One region of the Vibrio astriarenae genome, then DNA from elsewhere that is predicted to be linked to it. Evidence: predicted binding sites of a transcription regulator. Region 1 holds the regulator's gene; each other region holds the start of a gene.
The links. Region 1 encodes MetJ, which represses methionine synthesis genes. Its sites were predicted from a motif close to TTAGACNTNTANANGTCTAA; they were not measured.
Positions count from the first base shown of each region.

Region 2: the regulator MetJ is predicted to act here: its motif matches at 4,322-4,341, upstream of metN (methionine ABC transporter ATP-binding protein MetN).
Region 3: the regulator MetJ is predicted to act here: its motif matches at 3,478-3,497, upstream of metH (methionine synthase).

Region 1 covers NZ_CP047475.1:97,728-104,425, forward strand. Annotated here, with positions in the region: gene GT360_RS00520 (bifunctional aspartate kinase/homoserine dehydrogenase II) at 1-2,300, opposite strand, end outside; gene GT360_RS00525 (O-succinylhomoserine (thiol)-lyase) at 2,302-3,468, opposite strand; gene metJ (met regulon transcriptional regulator MetJ) at 3,679-3,999, shown strand; gene GT360_RS00535 (substrate-binding domain-containing protein) at 4,085-5,092, shown strand; gene edd (phosphogluconate dehydratase) at 5,157-6,698, opposite strand, start outside.
Region 2 covers NZ_CP047475.1:779,312-786,009, reverse strand. Annotated here, with positions in the region: gene treC (alpha,alpha-phosphotrehalase) at 1-1,003, opposite strand, end outside; gene treB (PTS trehalose transporter subunit IIBC) at 1,066-2,490, opposite strand; gene treR (trehalose operon repressor TreR) at 2,649-3,590, opposite strand; gene gmhB (D-glycero-beta-D-manno-heptose 1,7-bisphosphate 7-phosphatase) at 3,673-4,224, opposite strand; gene metN (methionine ABC transporter ATP-binding protein MetN) at 4,441-5,475, shown strand; gene GT360_RS03795 (methionine ABC transporter permease) at 5,465-6,142, shown strand; gene metQ (methionine ABC transporter substrate-binding lipoprotein MetQ) at 6,190-6,698, shown strand, end outside.
Region 3 covers NZ_CP047475.1:2,747,699-2,754,396, reverse strand. Annotated here, with positions in the region: rRNA gene GT360_RS12750 (23S ribosomal RNA) at 1-2,529, shown strand, start outside; rRNA gene rrf (5S ribosomal RNA) at 2,620-2,736, shown strand; tRNA gene GT360_RS12740 (tRNA-Asp) at 2,793-2,869, shown strand; gene GT360_RS12735 (PilZ domain-containing protein) at 2,967-3,386, opposite strand; gene metH (methionine synthase) at 3,546-6,698, shown strand, end outside.

The DNA.
Region 1 (6,698 bases):
ATCGCAAAGATGTTGTCGCATGGCAATAGGTTCGCTAGCGCGTGCTCTTTATTCAAGGCCTCGACTCCAACGGTGGCTTTTCCATTTTTCTCTAGTCGTGCAACATAGCGCAGCACCTTGTCCTCTCGCTGTGCTTTCTCTAATCGCTCTGCAAGTGCTTCACTGAGAACGATGCCGTTGTCGAAGAAACCGTCGAGTGTCATCTCACGCAGTGCCTCTGGCACCAGAGACTCAACTTTGACCTTTTCCGGCTCGATGAACAAACCTGATTCTCGAGCCAAAATGACCAGCTTACGCATGACGTCCGAACCATCAAGATCGGCTCTAGGGTCTGGCTCTGTTAGCCCTTGCTGCCATGCAAGATCGACGAGCTCACTAAATGGAATGGAGCCGTCATATTGTTGGAACAACCAAGATAGCGTGCCTGAGAAAATTCCTGACAGCGCGACAATCTCATCCCCACTTTCACGCAAGTCTCGAACGGTATGATTGATCGGCAACCCAGCACCTACAGTGGCGTTATATAGCCAGTGACGGTTAATCTTCGCGAAGGCGTCTTGGACTTGATGGTAATACTCGCTCGATGCAGAGCCCGCGACTTTGTTTGCCGATATCAGGTGCATGCCTTGCTGAGCAATATCCAGATATTGTTCAGCTAACTGTGCGCTGGCGGTGACATCGAGCACGACGAGATCATCATAGTCTTGTAGAGCACCGAGCTGCTCAATCCAACTTTTACCGTCATGCGAAACAGACTCATCATCAAAGCAAGATTCAATGGTCGTAGGATCGATACCTTGCGGGTTAAACCAATAAGTTTGACTATCGATGACCGCCACCAGCTCAAAATTCATGTTGTGACGCTTTTCGAGCTCCTCTTTTTGGGTTGCAAAGAGGCTTAGCCAGCTTGAACCAATGTTGCCTTTACCACACAGTGCGATGGCAACGCGTTTTTGTGCTTGGAACAGTTGTGAGTGCAGCTGGCTCACGAGCGGCTCAACGTCGAGTTTGCGCGTGACAGCGACCAAACTTAGTCCAGATTCTGATTCGGTAATAAACTCAATCGCTGAGCTTTTTAGCTGCTGGTAGAAACCAAAGCAGTGATTTGGGTTCTTGCTAACGCCTGCGCCGACGGCTGCGAGCAGTGAATAGCCCTCTTTGAGCTTGATCTCTGCTTCAATGGCGGCATCTTGCAAGAAGGCGAGTGCGCCATTGGCGATCTCTTGAGTGTAAGCCAGTCTGAGTACGTGTTGGTCTGGTTGGGCATCATAGGCAAGCGGCTCTAGCTGAGCTTGCTTAAGCTTTTTCAGTACCTCTTGCTGCGCTCGTAAGTAGTCATGGCGATGGGAGAAACCAAGTTGGATCAGTAACACGTCATCAAGAGAGGTGATGATCTTTGCTCCGCGACCAGACGCCAAAACTCGTTCGATACGCGTTGAGCCGGTTTCTGGCTCGTAGCTACAGCGCAGATGCAAATCCATGGCGCTTTGCGCGACAGGTTGAAGAGTGCGGCTGTGTAATACCGGTGCCGCCAGGCGAGCAAGTTCGCTTGCTTCATCTAGGCGCAGCAGAGGCAATAAACATGCGTCAGCGACGATGCGAGGGTCTGCGCTATACACACCAGCAACATCACTCCAGATGGTCACACGCGAGACTTCCGCGAGTGCGCCAATGATGGTTGCTGAGTAGTCAGAGCCATTGCGCCCAAGTAAAACAGTTTCACCTTGTTGGTTTTGTGCCATAAAACCAGTAAAGACGATTCGGTATTGGCTGTGTTGTGCAAGCAGCTCTTTAAGAAGCGGATAGGAAGCGCCTCTATCGACTTCTGGTTGTGTGCCGAGCTCTGCACGCAGGAACTGTCTGGAATCCTGTTCAATCGCATTAAGTCCTTTCTCATTGAGCAGATTCGCTAACAGCCTTGCTGACCACATTTCACCGTGACCGAGTACCATAGCACGCGTTTGACCACTCACCGGGTATGCAATCTCTCCCAAAGCACTGAATTCCGTGATGAGATTATCCAGCAGACGAGCCTTGGTTTCTGGTTGGTTGATCAGGCTCTCGACCAATTCAATTTGAAATTGACGCAGCTCTTGCAAGGTTTCATGTGCAAGACGCCCATCACGTTCGAGGTTATCAAGGAACTCGATTAGGCGGTTGGTGGTTTTACCTGCAGCAGAAACAACAATCAGGTCGTTGCTGTTGGAGTAGTCTTTGAGAATGTTCACTACTCGGCGGTAGCACTCAGGGTTCGCTAAGCTGCTGCCCCCAAATTTGTGCAGTTGACGTGGGTGAGTCATCTTAAAATGCCTCCTTGGCTTGAGCGAAAGCTTGCTGAAGGTCTTCGATAAGGTCTTGACTATCTTCTAACCCGACAGAAAGACGCAAAAGGTGCTGAGTCACCCCCGCTTCTGCGAGTGCTTCCTCTCCCATCGCGCGATGGGTCATGGATGCAGGGTGACAGATTAAGCTCTCAACGCCACCAAGTGATTCAGCAAGCGAGAACAGCTCGAGCTTGCCAACAAAGAATTTGAGTTGTTCAAATGATCCAGCAAACTCAAAACTCAGCATAGACCCAAAGCCCGATTGCTGTTTTTTGGCTATCTCATGACCTGGATGGCTTAGCAGGCTAGGGTGGTAAACTTTACTGACTAGAGGCTCTTCAACCAAGAAGTTCAATATCTGTTGTGAGCTCTCTTCATGCACACGCATGCGAGCGCCGAGTGTACGAATGCCGCGCAGCGTCATGTAGCTGTCAAACGGCGTTCCAGTTGCTCCAATACAGTTACCCCACCAAGCAAGCTCTTCGGCATGTTCTTCTGTTTTCGTGATCACCACGCCGCCAATCACATCGGAGTGGCCATTAATGTACTTAGTGGTTGAATGAATCACAAAGTCTGCGCCGAGCTCTAAGGGCTTTTGGTACACAGGTGTCAAAAAGGTATTGTCTACCGCTACTAGTGCACCCACTTCTTTCGCTTTGGTACAAATCGCGTTGATATCTACCACGCGAACCAATGGGTTCGATGGTGTCTCCAATAGAATCAGTTTTGGTTTTTTCGCTAGCGCGGCATTGAGGGCTTGTTCATCTGTTTGGTCAACAAACTGGACCTTAAAATCGCCTTTTCGCGCGCGTGTATTGAACAGGCGATAAGTACCGCCATAACAATCATGCGGAGCAACAATAAGATCATCTGGACCTAAAAATGCGGAAACCCAAAGATTGAGTGCGGAGGTGCCACAGTTGGTAACGACGGCCCCTTTTCCTGATTCTAACTCAAAAAGAGCCTGCTCTAGCAAACCTCGATTTGGGTTACCAGAACGGGTATAGTCATAGTTTGGTACTTCACCAAAGGCTGGAAAGCCATAGTTGGTAGAGAGGTAGATGGGTGGAACAACCGCATGGTATTGAGTGTCTGATTCGATGCCGGTGCGAACGGCAATTGTCGCAGGCTTGCGTGCGCTCATAAGAGTGTCCTTCCCAAAGAGTGATAGTGCTTCACAAAACGTTTATCTTTATCTGCTATAAACGTTGTTTAATCCGTTATCCAACACTTTACTTTTCATAATGTGAGACGTCAACACTTCTAGACGTCTATATGTCTTTGCTCTTAGCCTTAAATCCGGCTAAAATCTCCCCCTTATCCATTTAGATTAAACATGACTGAAAGGTGTCTCATGGCAGACTGGAATGGCGAATACATTAGCCCATATGCTGAACACGGTAAAAAGAGTGAACAAGTAAAGAAAATCACGGTATCAATCCCACTTAAGGTATTGAAAGTACTAACCGATGAGCGTACTCGCCGCCAAATTAACAATCTGCGTCATGCGACCAACAGTGAGCTGCTGTGTGAAGCTTTTCTACATGCTTACACGGGGCAGCCTCTCCCAACAGATGAAGACTTGAGAAAAGACCGTCCTGACGAAATTCCTGCAGAAGCGAAAGCGTTAATGACAGAGATGGGCATCGAGTTTGAAACGTTTGATGAAGAGTAAGATCAAGTCGCTTGGTGAGTAGGGATCGTTCGTTGCGATCGAGCTTTCGTTTAGAGTGAACAACGAATCAAAGCCCAAGGAACATATGGCTCAAAACAGTAAAAAAAGACGTACTACGCTACAGGATATCGCTGATCAAGTGGGTATCACCAAGATGACAGTATCTCGCTATATGCGTGATCCCAATTCTGTAGCAGAAAAAACGCGAGAAAAAATAGCAGCAGTTATCGAAGAGATAGGATACATAGAGAATCGCGCGCCAGCGATGCTCTCCAAGTCATCGAGTCGTGCCATAGGTATACTCTTACCCTCTCTTTCCAACCAAATTTTTGCTTCGTTTGTGCAGGGCATTGAAACCGTCACTAAAGCCAACGGCTATGAAACCTTGATCGCCCACTTTAGCTACGATGAGCTTGAAGAAGAGAGTAAAATAGCCTCTCTGCTCGCTTACCAAGTTGATGGCTTAATTTTAACGGAAAGCCATCACACCAACCGCACACTGCAAATGATCAAAGCGGCAGATGTTCCGGTTGTCGAAACGATGGAGCTACCGGAACAACCGATCGACATGGCGGTTGGGCTTGATCATCGCGAGGCCTCTTACCAGGTTACGAAGCAGATAATGGCGGCAGGCAAGCGCACCATAGCCTACTTTGGCGCACGTCTCGACACGCGAACTCGTTTGCGTATGGAAGGCTATGATAGAGCGGTGACTGAGGCGGGTATAACCCCGTTTCACGTCCTCACTGAAGAGCACTCTAGCTTCTCGATGGCGGATGATCTTTTAGATAGAGCGCTCGCTGATAAGCCAGAGCTGGATGCGGTATTTTGTACCAATGATGATATCGCGATCGGTGTGTTGATGAGTGCGCAAAGACGTGGGATTAAAGTGCCCGAGCAGTTGTCTGTCGTCGGCTACAATGCGTTAGATATTGGCACTATGGTGACGCCGCGTTTGACGAGTGTCGATACACCAAGGTTTGAGATTGGGGTAAAGAGTGCGGAGCTACTGATTGCACGCCTCAAAGGTGAAGAGATCGAGAGTGATAGAGTAGATATGGGCTATCACATCACTAAAGGCGAGAGTATTTAGCTCTTCTAGCTGAATCAATTAAAAAGGAGCCAAAGTGGCTCCTTTTTTGGTATCTGAAACGAGCCTAAACGATAAAGCTCGCGCCGTCTTCTGCGCTTGAAACACTTTGGCGTAAGACGCTAAATAAGTTACGTCCCCAAGTTTGTTGAACCGCTTCCGTGTCGATGGACAGAGGCTCGCGTCCAGTCGTGTCGGCTAGATTGTTCAGCTCGCCAGTCTGACAGTTCAAACTCAGAATATCACCATCGCGAACCAGACCAATCGCGCCGCCACGCAGAGCTTCTGGCGATACGTGAATCGCCGATGGGATTTTGCCTGACGCGCCAGATAGGCGACCATCAGTAACCAGAGCGACACTAAAACCTGCTTTTTGGATATTGCCCAAGATCGGCATCAGCTTGTGCAGTTCTGGCATCCCATTCGCGGCAGGACCATTGTGAGTAACGACAACGATACAGTCTTTGTTGAGTTCACCGCGCTGGTAAGCGGCTTCCACTTCATGTTGGCATTGGAAGACAACAGCCGGTGCTTCGATGATGCGCTGCTCTTCTTTGACCGCAGATACCTTCACGACGGCTTTACCTAGGTTACCATCCAGAACGCGAGTCCCGCCCGTAGCTTGGAAAGACTCTCCTGAGCTTGCAATGACACTTGGGTCATCGCTTTGAGCACATGAGGACCAGCGAAGCTCACCGTTATTTAAGCTTGGTATTGTCATCTGACTTTCAAAATCACCAAACACAGGTTTGACATCTCGGTGCAGAAGCTGCGACTCATCAAGGCGACTCAATAGTGCAGGAACCCCTCCAGCTTGTTGGAAGGCATTCATGTCTGCCGGGCCATTTGGATAAACGCGAGCGAGTAATGGTACGACTTCAGATAGATCGCTAATGTCTTGCCATGTCAGCAACAGACCCGCAGCTCTTGCCACTGCAATCATGTGGATGGTGTGGTTAGTACTACCACCGGAAGCAAGCAGAGCGACGATACCGTTGACTAGGCTTTTCTCTGTGACAACTTCAGATAATGGGCGGAAAGTCGGCGAGCCAGCGCTCATTGAAGCGATCTTTACTGCCGCATAATCGGTAAGCGCCTCACGGAGCTCTGAGTGGGGGTGAACAAATGCCGAACCAGGAAGCATCAAACCCATGGCTTCAAACACCAATTGATTGGTATTGGCAGTGCCATAGAATGTACATGTGCCCGGGGCATGATAAGCGCGGCACTCCATGTCGAGTAGAGCATCTTTACCTACCTCACCAGCGGCATACTTTTGACGTACATCGACCTTTTCTTCGTTACTGATGCCCGTTGCCATGAGGCCCGCGGGTACAAAAGCGGTAGGCAGATGAGCGTAAGAAAGTGCCCCCATCAATTGTCCTGGAGCAATTTTGTCACAAATACCCAGAAGCAAGGTTGCATCAAAGACATTGTGGCTTAGGGACAGTGCCGTTGATTGAGCAATCAAGTCACGAGAAAACAGAGACATATCCATACCGGCTTGGCCTTGAGTCACGCCATCACACATGGCAGGGACACCGCCTGCGACTTGCGCAGTGTGGCCGAGCTCTGATAGAGCCTGCTTGATTTGGTTTGGATAAGTCTG
Region 2 (6,698 bases), 680 kb from region 1:
TGACAACTCGGGGTTGATCATGATTACACCAAAATAGTGCCCCCCACCCTTTTCCATTTAGGCCAGTTTGCCAATGATTGAAGATCTGTTTTAGCTGCAAGAAATCAAACGGTGCCTTAGTCCATTTCTCTCCATTGGGATAATCGACTTTCAAGTGATGAAAATTAAACACCATAGAAAGCTCTCTACCGTCGAGAGACGAGTACTGCTGGCAGTGCTCTAACGTCGTTGAAGACATCTCCCCTACCGTGACACTGCCGTATTTTTGGAATACTGCTTCGCTAATCTCCTGTAGATAGTCGTGAACTTTGGGTCCATCCGTATAGAAGCGACGGCCATCACCCATATCGTCAGAGGCAAAATCCTGCTGTTTAGAGATCAGGTTAATCACATCAAGGCGGAAACCATCTACCCCCTTTTCAGCCCAGAAGCTGATCACTTTCTTCACTTCATCTCTAACTTTAGGATTTTCCCAGTTGAGATCCGCTTGTTCCTTGGCGAACAGGTGAAGGTAGTATTGGCCTGTTTTCTCATCCAGTGCCCATGCGTTCCCACCAAACTTAGACTGCCAGTTATTCGGAGCGCCACCATTCACTGGATCTTTCCATATGTAATAGTCTCGATATGGGCTTTGCTTATCACCCAGTGCAGACTGGAACCAGACATGCTCAGTTGAAGTATGGTTAACCACAATATCCATAATAATGCGAATACCACGTTGATGTGCTTTTGAAAGCAGCTCATCAAAATCTGCCATCGTGCCAAAGTCTGGATTTACTTGATAGTAATCAGCAATATCATAGCCGTTATCGACCATTGGCGACTCATAAATAGGTGTCAGCCACAGTGCATCTACGCCTAGTTTGTCGAGATAATCTAACTTGGAGATGATGCCTTGAATGTCGCCCGTGCCCTTGCCGCCACTGTCACAAAAACTTTTCGGGTAGATCTGGTAGATAGCCGCTTTTTTCCACCACTGATTGTCGTTATTTGTCATTGCCATGTGCAATACCTACTCACAAAAGTAAACATTGAGGTTACTGTCCACAGCACCTCAACAAAAATTTATGCGTTCGCCGCTTCGAGTTCGCCTTTTGACTCGGCACGCTTATATAAGCCCAATGTCAGAGCGACGGGAACCACAATCGCGACTAACATCGCCAGAGCAAACACACCCCAAAACTGTGGCTGGATCGATAGAATACCCGGTAAACCACCGACCCCAATTCCATTTGCCATCACGCCAGCGCTACCACAAATGGCGGCAGCCAACGCACTGCCAATCATCGCACTAAGCATCGGGAACTTGTATTTCAGGTTGATACCGTACATCGCAGGCTCTGTGACACCTAAGTAAGCAGAGATCGCCGCGGGAACTGAGATGTCACGTTCACCATGCTTTTTGCTTATTATGATGATGCCAACGACTGCCGAGGCTTGTGCAATATTTGACAACGCGATCAGAGGCCAAATAGGTGTACCGCCAAGCTCTTGCATAAGCTGAAGATCAACTGCGTTGGTAGTGTGGTGAATACCTGTGATGACTAATGGTGCATACAAGAAGCCAAAAATAGTTGAGCCGATTATCGCAAAGTCACCGGTCATTGCGGCTTTGGCAGCAAATGCAACACCATTACCTAGCATACGACCAAACGGTCCAATGAGTGAATGAGCGAGGATCACTGAAACAATAATGGAAACAAATGGCACAACGACAAGATAAAGGTATGAAGGGACGATACGTTTCAGGTTAGTTTCGATAAACGCTAATGCCATACCCGCCAACATTGCTGGAATAACCTGCGCTTGATAACCGACTTTTTCAATCACAAACAGCCCAAAGTCCCACACCTCCGGGACTTCCTTACCGATCAAATAGGCATTCATAAGCTGAGGAGAAACCAAGGTGACACCCAAGGTAATCCCCAAAATTGGCGTACCACCCAACTTACGAACCGTCGACCAGCACACTCCCACAGGTAAGAAGAAAAATATCGCTTCACCAATCAGCCATAAAAATGAATGTACCGTGGCCCAAAACTGACTGATTTCCGTTAAGGTCTGCCCATCAAACATCCTGATATCGCCAATGACATTACGGAAGCCAAGAATCAAACCACCCGTAATAATTGCTGGCAAAAGAGGAACAAAGATTTCAGCAAGGTGAGAGATACCGCGCTCAAGAATATTCATGTTTTGACGTGCTGCGTTCTTTGCCTCGTCTTTGCTTGCTTCAGTTTGGCCCGTCAAGCCAATCAGCACCTTGTACACTTCGTCTACTTCTGTACCGATGACAACTTGAAATTGCCCTGCATTTGTAAAGCAGCCTTTAACTAAAGGTAGTGCTTCGAGTGCCTTAATATCAGCGACATCGGTATCATTCAGCACAAAACGCAAACGTGTTAAACAATGGCTCACACTGGCAATATTGTCTGCGCCACCGACTAACTCAATGAGACGTTGAACATCTTGCTTCGCTATCTTGCTCATATCTTTCTCCACCTTGAATTGGATATGGGTTCCTGATGTATGGGAACATTCCCAAAATGTAATGCCATTATACTGCCAGCCTGATGCCTCAATTGTAATGGGAACAATCCCATAAATTGAAACAGATCACAGACTATTTTTTACTCAAGTGATTCCAATCAGAGAGGCTTTTGGGTTAGATGCGTGACTATATGATGTCCAGACAGTTGATTTATCAACATTTGTGCAGCTTTCTCGCCTGCGCTGTCATAACCTGGATCAACACTGAATACGCTTGGAAAAAGAAAGGATAGCAGTTCATTACCCCCAACACCCGTCACGTGAATATCGTTTCGATCGAGTTCTTGTAGACGCTTAATTACGCCGAGTGCAAGCGTGTCACTTGCACACGCTATCGCTTGTACGGTCGGCGATAGCACCTCGTCGACCAATTGATAGGCACTCTCATGACTCAGTTGTCCTGTAGCGAAATTAATCGGACGTGAGTTGGCTTCACACCATGATTGATAGGCAGACAGACGAGCAAAGCCGGTCGTTTTGTCTTGGGGGTCAACACCAATGAACGCGATATCTTGTGCCCCAATATGTGATAAATGATCCAGTGCGACTTGAATCACGCCTTGATTATCATAGTTGATCGAAGAGATAGCTTGGGTGTCCATTGCAATGACTACCGCTCGATGGCCCCAGTCGAGAAGGATGTCTTCATCACAGCCAGTGAAGCCAAACACAATCACACCATCAACATTGCGACGTTTTAACACTTCTAAGTGCTCTTGGGTTTTCTCAATACTAAACTGACTCTCCATGATCACCACATCATAGCCCGCACCGTAGAGCACGCTTAGCATAGTGCTTACCGCGCGATTCTCGGATACAGAATCCAGCCTCGAGATAATAACGCCAATCACCTTTTGGCTACCACCACGCATCGACTGCGCAGACTTGGACGGCACATATCCATATTCACGAATCACCTGTTCTACTTTTTCACGCGTCGCAGGCTTAACCTTGGGATCATTGGTGATCACACGCGAAACCGTTGATTTGCCAACACCGGCTAATTTTGCGATATCAAGAATAGTGAGCTTTTTATTCATAACGGCTAATCGTAGGGATATGTGGAAGACAGAAACACAAAAGGGAAGACTTGCTTCCCTTTTTATACTCTATCGTTATTGACTATTTTGCAAGATAGCTCGGCACATCGGCAATGCTATCTAGCACAGCATCCGCGATCGCTTCACCTTTTTCAGTGACAGGCTTGCCTGTGCGTACCAAGATTTTCGTACCGACACCCGCAACTTCCGCTGCCATTAGGTCTTCTGCTTTATCACCCACCATGACAGATTTGGCCATATCGATTTTCAAGAAGTCTTTTGCTGAGTTAAACATCCCAGGTTTAGGCTTACGACAGTCACAATCTTGCTTGTACTCACCGATACCGTGTTCTGGATGGTGTGGGCAATAGTAGATGCCATCAAACTCAACGCCGTTGTCTGAAAAGTTCCAGTCCATCCATTGAGTCAAAGAGATAAAACGATCTTCTGTAAACTTACCGCGCGCGATACCTGATTGATTGGTGACTAACACGAGCATATACCCCATTTCTTTGAATTTTCGAGTTGCTTCGAACACACCTTCGACATATTCAAAGTCATGTTCATCATGAACATAACCATGGTCTACATTAATAACGCCATCACGGTCTAAAAATACTGCTGGTTTCGCCAAAATCGGTTTCTCATTTCACTCATGAATTGGGGCAATTATCGCACGCTTTCAGCGTTTGAGCACGGCTAAATTAAAACAAAGCCGGACGTTTAACCGTTTGGACGTCTAGACGTAAAAATATCTGTTGACTTAAAAACCTGAAACCAATAGCATCATCTACTCAATGCGATGTAGATCAAAATAATTCACTACCAACACCGGTTTACAGGTTTTTCGATGATTGAAATTAAGCAAGTCAATAAAGTCTTTCAGCAAGGTTCTAAGCAGATCCATGCCCTGAAAGATATAAATCTTCATATTCCTCAGGGAACAATCTTTGGGGTTATCGGCTCATCAGGTGCTGGTAAAAGTACGCTGATCCGCTGCGTTAATATGCTTGAAGCGCCAACCTCTGGCTCAATCATTGTTGATGGTGTCGACCTAACCACCCTGTCTAAAAAGCAACTCAGTGAAACGCGCCGCAACATCGGCATGATCTTTCAGCACTTTAACCTACTCTCTTCACGTACTGTGTTCGACAATGTGGCACTGCCACTGGAACTTGCGGGTAAAGACAAAGAGCAGATTAAACAGAAAGTCACTGAACTGCTTGCACTGGTAGGGCTTGCCGACAAACATGAGTCTTATCCAGCGAACTTAAGTGGTGGTCAAAAGCAGCGTGTCGCCATCGCTCGTGCCCTCGCCTCTGACCCTAAAGTTCTGCTTTGTGATGAAGCCACCAGCGCACTCGATCCAGCGACAACTCAATCAATTTTAGAGCTGCTCAAAGAGATCAATCGAAAGCTCAATATCACTATGCTATTGATTACCCACGAAATGGATGTGGTAAAGAGTATCTGTCATGAAGTGGCGATCATCGGTGGCGGTGAGCTGGTAGAAAAAGGCACTGTTGGTGATATTTTTGCTCATCCGAAAACAGAACTTGCACACGAATTTATCCGTTCGACGTTGGATCTGTCTATTCCTGAAGACTATGAAAAGCGCCTACAGAAAACACGCGTAGACGGCAGTTACCCACTGGTACGTCTTGAGTTTACTGGCGAAACTGTGGACGCACCGCTGGTAAGCCAAATCGCTCGTAAGTTCAACATTGACGTCAGCATTTTGAGCTCAGACCTTGATTACGCTGGCGGCGTTAAATTCGGCATGATGGTGGCAGAGCTGTTTGGTAGTGAGGCTGATGATAATGCCGCTATCGAGTTTCTTCGTGAACATAAAGTAAAAGTTGAGGTACTTGGCTATGTCCTTTAAGAGTGTAACTGAATGGCTAAGCCTAAACGGCGATCTTTTGCTTCGCGCGACTTGGGAAACGGTCTACATGGTTGCGGTTGCGGGTATTGTTGGCTTCGCAGTGGGCATCCCACTGGGCGTAATTCTACATACCACAAAGAAAGGTGGTCTACTTGAGAATGTGAAGTTCAATGCCATTCTAGGCGCCATCGTTAATATTGGTCGCTCGGTACCATTTTTGGTTCTTATGGTCGCCATCATCCCGGTAACTAAGTTGCTGGTGGGCACATTCATCGGCACCACAGCCGCTATCGTTCCACTGACGATCGGTGCCATTCCCTTTGTTGCTCGCCTGATTGAAGGTGCTCTGTTGGAAGTACCAACAGGCCTAGTGGAAGCAGCACAGTCAATGGGAGCAACACCTACACAGATTATAACCAAGGTACTGCTTCCTGAAGCTCTACCGACCATCGTTAACTCAGTCACCATCACTCTTGTGACTCTGGTCAGCTACTCAGCGATGGCGGGCACAGTTGGCGGAGGCGGTCTTGGTGACGTAGCCATCCGCTATGGTTTCCACCGCTATGATGTTGTCATTATGGCTGTCACGGTCGTTATGTTGATTGTGTTGGTACAAATTATTCAATCTATAGGTGATGCGATTGTTCGTCGCGTTGACCACCGTTAATTAAGATTTTGCAGTAAAAGAATTAAGCTATTTACAAGGAGAAAGTCATGAAATTCAATCTAAAAAGCCTTCTAGCTATCGCAGCAGCTGCGTCTGCACTAGCACTAACAGGTTGTGACGACAAAGAAGCTGACCTAAGCAAAGTAAAAGTGGGTGTAATGGCTGGTGCAGAGGCACAAGTCGCTGAAGTGGCTGCAAAGGTTGCGAAAGAGCAATACGGCCTAGACGTTCAACTAGTAACTTTCACTGACTACGTAACACCAAACGCTGCGCTCGATGACGGCTCTATCGACATCAACGCATTCCAGCATAAGCCATATCTAGATCAACAAGTAGCGGACCGTGGTTACAAGCTAACTATCGCGGGCAACTCTTTTGTATACCCTATCGCAGGTTACTCTAAGCAAGTAGAAACTGTGGCTGAAATTGCTGATGGTTCACGCATCGCGGTACCAAACGATCCTACTAACCTAGGGCGCTCTCTACTGCTTCTTGAGCAACAAGGTCTACTAACGCTACGCGAAGGTGTTGGTCTTCTAGCGACGGTTCGTGACAT
Region 3 (6,698 bases), 470 kb from region 1:
AGTAGGGCGGGACACGTGATATCCTGTCTGAATATGGGGGGACCATCCTCCAAGGCTAAATACTACTGACTGACCGATAGTGAACCAGTACCGTGAGGGAAAGGCGAAAAGAACCCCTGTGAGGGGAGTGAAATAGAACCTGAAACCGTGTACGTACAAGCAGTAGGAGCACCTTCGTGGTGTGACTGCGTACCTTTTGTATAATGGGTCAGCGACTTATATTCAGTAGCAAGGTTAACCATCTAGGGGAGCCGTAGAGAAATCGAGTCTTAACTGGGCGTCGAGTTGCTGGATATAGACCCGAAACCAGGTGATCTAGCCATGGGCAGGTTGAAGGTTGAGTAACATCAACTGGAGGACCGAACCGACTAATGTTGAAAAATTAGCGGATGACTTGTGGCTAGGGGTGAAAGGCCAATCAAACCTGGAGATAGCTGGTTCTCCCCGAAATCTATTTAGGTAGAGCCTCGGACGAATACCACTGGGGGTAGAGCACTGTTAAGGCTAGGGGGTCATCCCGACTTACCAACCCTTTGCAAACTCCGAATACCAGTGAGTACTATCCGGGAGACACACGGCGGGTGCTAACGTCCGTCGTGGAGAGGGAAACAACCCAGACCGCCAGCTAAGGTCCCAAAGTATAGCTAAGTGGGAAACGATGTGGGAAGGCTTAGACAGCTAGGATGTTGGCTTAGAAGCAGCCATCATTTAAAGAAAGCGTAATAGCTCACTAGTCGAGTCGGCCTGCGCGGAAGATGTAACGGGGCTAAGCTATACACCGAAGCTGCGGCAATGACTTAGGTCATTGGGTAGGGGAGCGTTCTGTAAGCCGTTGAAGGTGGACTGTAAGGTCTGCTGGAGGTATCAGAAGTGCGAATGCTGACATGAGTAACGATAAAGGGGGTGAAAAACCTCCTCGCCGGAAGACCAAGGGTTCCTGTCCAACGTTAATCGGGGCAGGGTAAGTCGACCCCTAAGGCGAGGCCGAAAGGCGTAGTCGATGGGAAACGGGTTAATATTCCCGTACTTCTTACAATTGCGATGGGGGGACGGAGAAGGCTAGGTGGGCCTGGCGACGGTTGTCCAGGTTCAAGTGCGTAGGCTTGAGAGTTAGGTAAATCCGGCTCTCTTTAAGGCTGAGACACGATGTCGAGCTACTACGGTAGTGAAGTCATTGATGCCATGCTTCCAGGAAAAGCCTCTAAGCTTCAGATTGTAAGGAATCGTACCCCAAACCGACACAGGTGGTCGGGTAGAGAATACCAAGGCGCTTGAGAGAACTCGGGTGAAGGAACTAGGCAAAATGGTACCGTAACTTCGGGAGAAGGTACGCTCCTCGCGGTGAAGTCCCTTGCGGATGGAGCTATGGGGAGTCGCAGATACCAGGTGGCTGCAACTGTTTATTAAAAACACAGCACTGTGCAAAATCGTAAGATGACGTATACGGTGTGACGCCTGCCCGGTGCCGGAAGGTTAATTGATGGGGTTAGACTTAGGTCGAAGCTCTTGATCGAAGCCCCGGTAAACGGCGGCCGTAACTATAACGGTCCTAAGGTAGCGAAATTCCTTGTCGGGTAAGTTCCGACCTGCACGAATGGCGTAATGATGGCCACGCTGTCTCCACCCGAGACTCAGTGAAATTGAAATCGCTGTGAAGATGCAGTGTACCCGCGGCTAGACGGAAAGACCCCGTGAACCTTTACTACAGCTTGGCACTGAACATTGAGCCTACATGTGTAGGATAGGTGGGAGGCTTTGAAGCGAGTACGCCAGTATTCGTGGAGCCATCCTTGAAATACCACCCTTGTATGTTTGATGTTCTAACTTAGCCCCATTATCTGGGGTGAGGACAGTGCCTGGTGGGTAGTTTGACTGGGGCGGTCTCCTCCCAAAGAGTAACGGAGGAGCACGAAGGTGGGCTAATCACGGTTGGACATCGTGAGGTTAGTGCAATGGCATAAGCCCGCTTGACTGCGAGAATGACAATTCGAGCAGGTGCGAAAGCAGGTCATAGTGATCCGGTGGTTCTGTATGGAAGGGCCATCGCTCAACGGATAAAAGGTACTCCGGGGATAACAGGCTGATACCGCCCAAGAGTTCATATCGACGGCGGTGTTTGGCACCTCGATGTCGGCTCATCACATCCTGGGGCTGAAGTCGGTCCCAAGGGTATGGCTGTTCGCCATTTAAAGTGGTACGCGAGCTGGGTTTAGAACGTCGTGAGACAGTTCGGTCCCTATCTGCCGTGGGCGTTGGAAGATTGAAGGGGGCTGCTCCTAGTACGAGAGGACCGGAGTGGACGAACCTCTGGTGTTCGGGTTGTGTCGCCAGACGCATTGCCCGGTAGCTAAGTTCGGAATCGATAACCGCTGAAAGCATCTAAGCGGGAAGCGAGCCCTGAGATGAGTCTTCCCTGGCACTTTAAGTGTCCTAAAGGGTTGTTCAAGACTAGAACGTTGATAGGCAGGGTGTGTAAGCGTTGTGAGGCGTTGAGCTAACCTGTACTAATTGCCCGTGAGGCTTAACCATACAACACCCAAGGGGTTTTGATGGACTCAAAGCAAGAATATTGAATGTGTGCACATTAACTTTTAAATAGCTTTCCGAATTAAGAATTTGCTTGGCGACCATAGCATTGTGGACCCACCTGATTTCCATGCCGAACTCAGAAGTGAAACGCAATAGCGCCGATGGTAGTGTGGGGCTTCCCCATGTGAGAGTAGGACATCGCCAGGCTTTGAACATTATCTATTTGAAGCACGATTTAGATAAGACTTTAAATAGACCACTGCGGAGTGGTAGTTCAGTTGGTTAGAATACCGGCCTGTCACGCCGGGGGTCGCGGGTTCGAGTCCCGTCCACTCCGCCACTTATACTAAGCCCTAGTCGAAAGACTAGGGCTTTTTTACGTTTGTGCTTTTTGATTGAAGATAAAAATCGCTTTTATCTTCCACATTCACTTCAAGTTAAGAAGACTTGTCTGGCTCTTCGGTTGTAACCTGCAAGCGACTTTCTAGATTCGTCAGCTCTTGTACTTGATTAATCAGGTCCATACGACGGGCGTCATTGCTATCTGACCAAGTTAGGCCAAGGAATGTAAATAGGTCACCCTCATCGCGTTGATAGACAACATCGGCTGTAAACTCATCACCGTCTGGGATCGCTACAATGACCTTTTCAGGTATTTGAATACGGTTTGATACTAATACGCCAGCTCCTCCCATACTGATATCTTTTATCACAGCACGTCCCAATAGCTTGTTTTTGAACCAACCAGGCTGTTTCAATTGAACAGCAAGTCCATTAGCTTGCGACTTAAATGGCTCTTCAGGCATCCAAAAGTACCAGCGAATATATTTTCTTTTTGCTTCGTTATCTGACTTCATTCTGACTCATATTATTTTCGGCATAGCTCTAGTCATTAAAAACGACCATGTTGGCTAAAAGTAAAATGGCTAGACCTGTTTTCTTTGTTGTTTAGACGTCTAGATATCTGAATTTTGTGTGGTAGGATGTAGGAAATGAACAAGGAATGAGGCTGTAAAGTGGGAACAAATGTAAGACAGCAGATCGAAGCACAACTGAAGCAGAAGATCTTGTTAATCGACGGCGGCATGGGCACTATGATTCAAGATCATAAGCTTGAAGAGAGTGACTATCGTGGCGAGCGCTTTTCTGATTGGCATTGTGATCTTAAAGGGAATAACGACCTGTTGGTTCTTACTCAGCCAGAGCTCATTAAAGGTATCCATAATGAGTACTTAGAAGCAGGGGCAGACATTCTTGAAACGAACACTTTCAATGCTACGACCATCGCTATGGCCGACTATGACATGGAGAGTCTAAGTGAAGAAATCAACTTCGCTGCCGCGACATTGGCGAGAGAAGCAGCAGATGAATGGACTGCGAGAACGCCCGATAAACCAAGATACGTCGCCGGTGTTTTAGGGCCAACTAACCGTACATGTTCAATTTCACCGGACGTTAATGACCCTGGCTATCGCAATGTCACTTTTGATGAGCTCGTTGAAGCTTACTCTGAATCAACTCGCGCTCTGATCCGAGGTGGTAGTGATCTTATCCTTATCGAAACCATCTTCGATACGCTGAACGCGAAAGCGTGTGCTTTTGCTGTAGATAGTGTTTTCGAAGAGCTAGGTCAATCACTACCAGTCATGATCTCGGGGACGATCACGGATGCCTCTGGCCGAACGCTTTCTGGACAAACAACGGAGGCATTTTATAACGCGCTTCGTCACGTCAATCCAATTACTTTTGGTCTCAACTGTGCCCTTGGCCCAGATGAGTTGCGACCATATGTAGAAGAGCTATCACGTATTTCGGATACGTTTGTCTCAACACACCCAAATGCGGGCTTACCAAATGCGTTTGGTGAGTACGATCTGTCGCCAGAAGATATGGCGCTTCATGTCAAAGAGTGGGCTGAGAGCGGCTTCTTAAATATGATAGGTGGTTGTTGTGGTACAACCCCTGAGCATATTCGTCACATGGCACTTGCCGTGGAAGGCGTTGCTCCTCGACCTTTACCGGATATTCCAAAAGCTTGTCGTCTATCTGGTCTTGAGCCTCTAACGATCGAAAAAGAAACTCTGTTTATTAATGTCGGTGAGCGAACCAATGTTACCGGCTCGGCACGATTTAAACGATTGATCAAAGAAGAGCTTTACGATGAAGCACTTGAGGTCGCAAGACAGCAGGTCGAGAATGGTGCCCAAATCATCGACATCAACATGGATGAGGGGATGTTGGATGCTGAGGCTTGTATGGTCAGATTCCTCAACCTTTGTGCATCTGAGCCTGAGATTTCTAAAGTACCCATTATGGTCGACTCCTCTAAGTGGGAAGTCATAGAGGCGGGTCTTAAGTGTATTCAAGGTAAAGGCATCGTAAACTCTATCTCTCTTAAAGAGGGTAAAGAGAAGTTTGTAGAGCAAGCGAAACTGATTCGACGCTATGGCGCAGCTGTTATTGTGATGGCCTTTGATGAAGTTGGTCAGGCGGAAACGCGTGAGCGCAAATTGGAAATTTGTACCAATGCTTACCGTATCTTGGTGGATGAAGTGGGTTTTCCTGCTGAAGATATTATTTTTGACCCGAATATCTTTGCTGTTGCGACAGGTATCGAAGAGCATAACAACTATGCGGTCGACTTTATTGAGGCCGTCGCTGATATCAAACGAGATCTGCCTTATGCGATGATCTCTGGGGGGGTATCAAACGTCTCCTTCTCATTCCGTGGTAACAACTATGTTCGTGAAGCTATTCACGCAGTCTTCCTCTACCACTGTTTTAAAAACGGTATGGATATGGGGATCGTTAACGCAGGTCAGTTGGAGATCTATGACAACGTCCCAGAGAAACTTCGAGAAGCGGTAGAGGATGTGGTTCTTAACCGACGTGATGATGGCACAGAAAGACTGCTAGAAATTGCTGAAGAGTATCGCACCAATGCTGTTGGTAAAGAAGATGACGCTTCTGCTCTAGAGTGGCGTACTTGGCCGGTTGAGAAACGTCTAGAGCATGCCTTGGTGAAGGGCATCACAGAGTTTATCGTTGAAGATACAGAGGAAGCTCGAGTCAATGCGACTAAGCCACTTGAGGTGATTGAAGGCCCGCTTATGGACGGCATGAACGTGGTCGGTGATCTCTTCGGCGAGGGTAAGATGTTCTTGCCTCAGGTTGTTAAGTCAGCCCGTGTAATGAAGCAGGCAGTTGCCCATCTTGAGCCTTATATTAATGCCGAAAAACAAGCGGGAAGCTCAAACGGTAAAATCCTTCTTGCGACGGTGAAAGGTGACGTTCACGACATTGGTAAGAACATTGTTGGTGTGGTTCTGCAGTGCAATAACTATGAGATTATCGATCTCGGAGTCATGGTTCCATGTGAGAAGATCCTAAAAGTCGCTAAGGAAGAGAACGTTGACATTATCGGTCTCTCTGGCCTAATTACGCCTTCTCTAGACGAGATGGTTCATGTTGCTAAAGAGATGGAGCGACTAGACTTTGACTTACCGCTATTGATTGGCGGTGCAACCACCTCAAAAGCGCATACGGCTGTTAAAATCGAGCAAAACTACAAGAATCCAGTGGTTTATGTAAACAATGCGTCTAGAGCGGTGGGGGTATGTACCTCACTACTTTCTGATGAGCTAAGACCTAAATTTATCGAGAAACTTGATGCGGACTACGAGCGTGTTCGTGAGCAACATAGCCGCAAGAAGCCAAGAACAAAACCGGTAACGCTCGAGCAAGCTCGTGCGAATAAGGTTGCTATTGATTGGGCTAGCTACACGCCACCTCAACCTGCAAAGCCGGGGATTCATGTGTTTGATGATGTGAGTGTGGCAACACTTCGTCAATATATCGACTGGACGCCGTTCTTCATGACTTGGTCACTGGTTGGTAAATACCCGAAGATCTTAGATCATGAAGAAGTGGGCGAAGAGGCGAAGCGATTGTTCGCCGATGCTAACGAGTGGCTAGACAGAATTGAAGCGGAACAGCTGCTTAAAGTTCGCGGTATGTGTGGTTTATTCCCTGCAGCCAGTGTCGATGATGATATTGAAGTTTATACCGATGAGTCTCGCACGCAAGTCGCTAAGGTTCTGCATAACCTACGTCAACAAACCGAGAAGCCGAAAGGCTTTAACTACTGTCTGTCAGACTATATTGCGCCA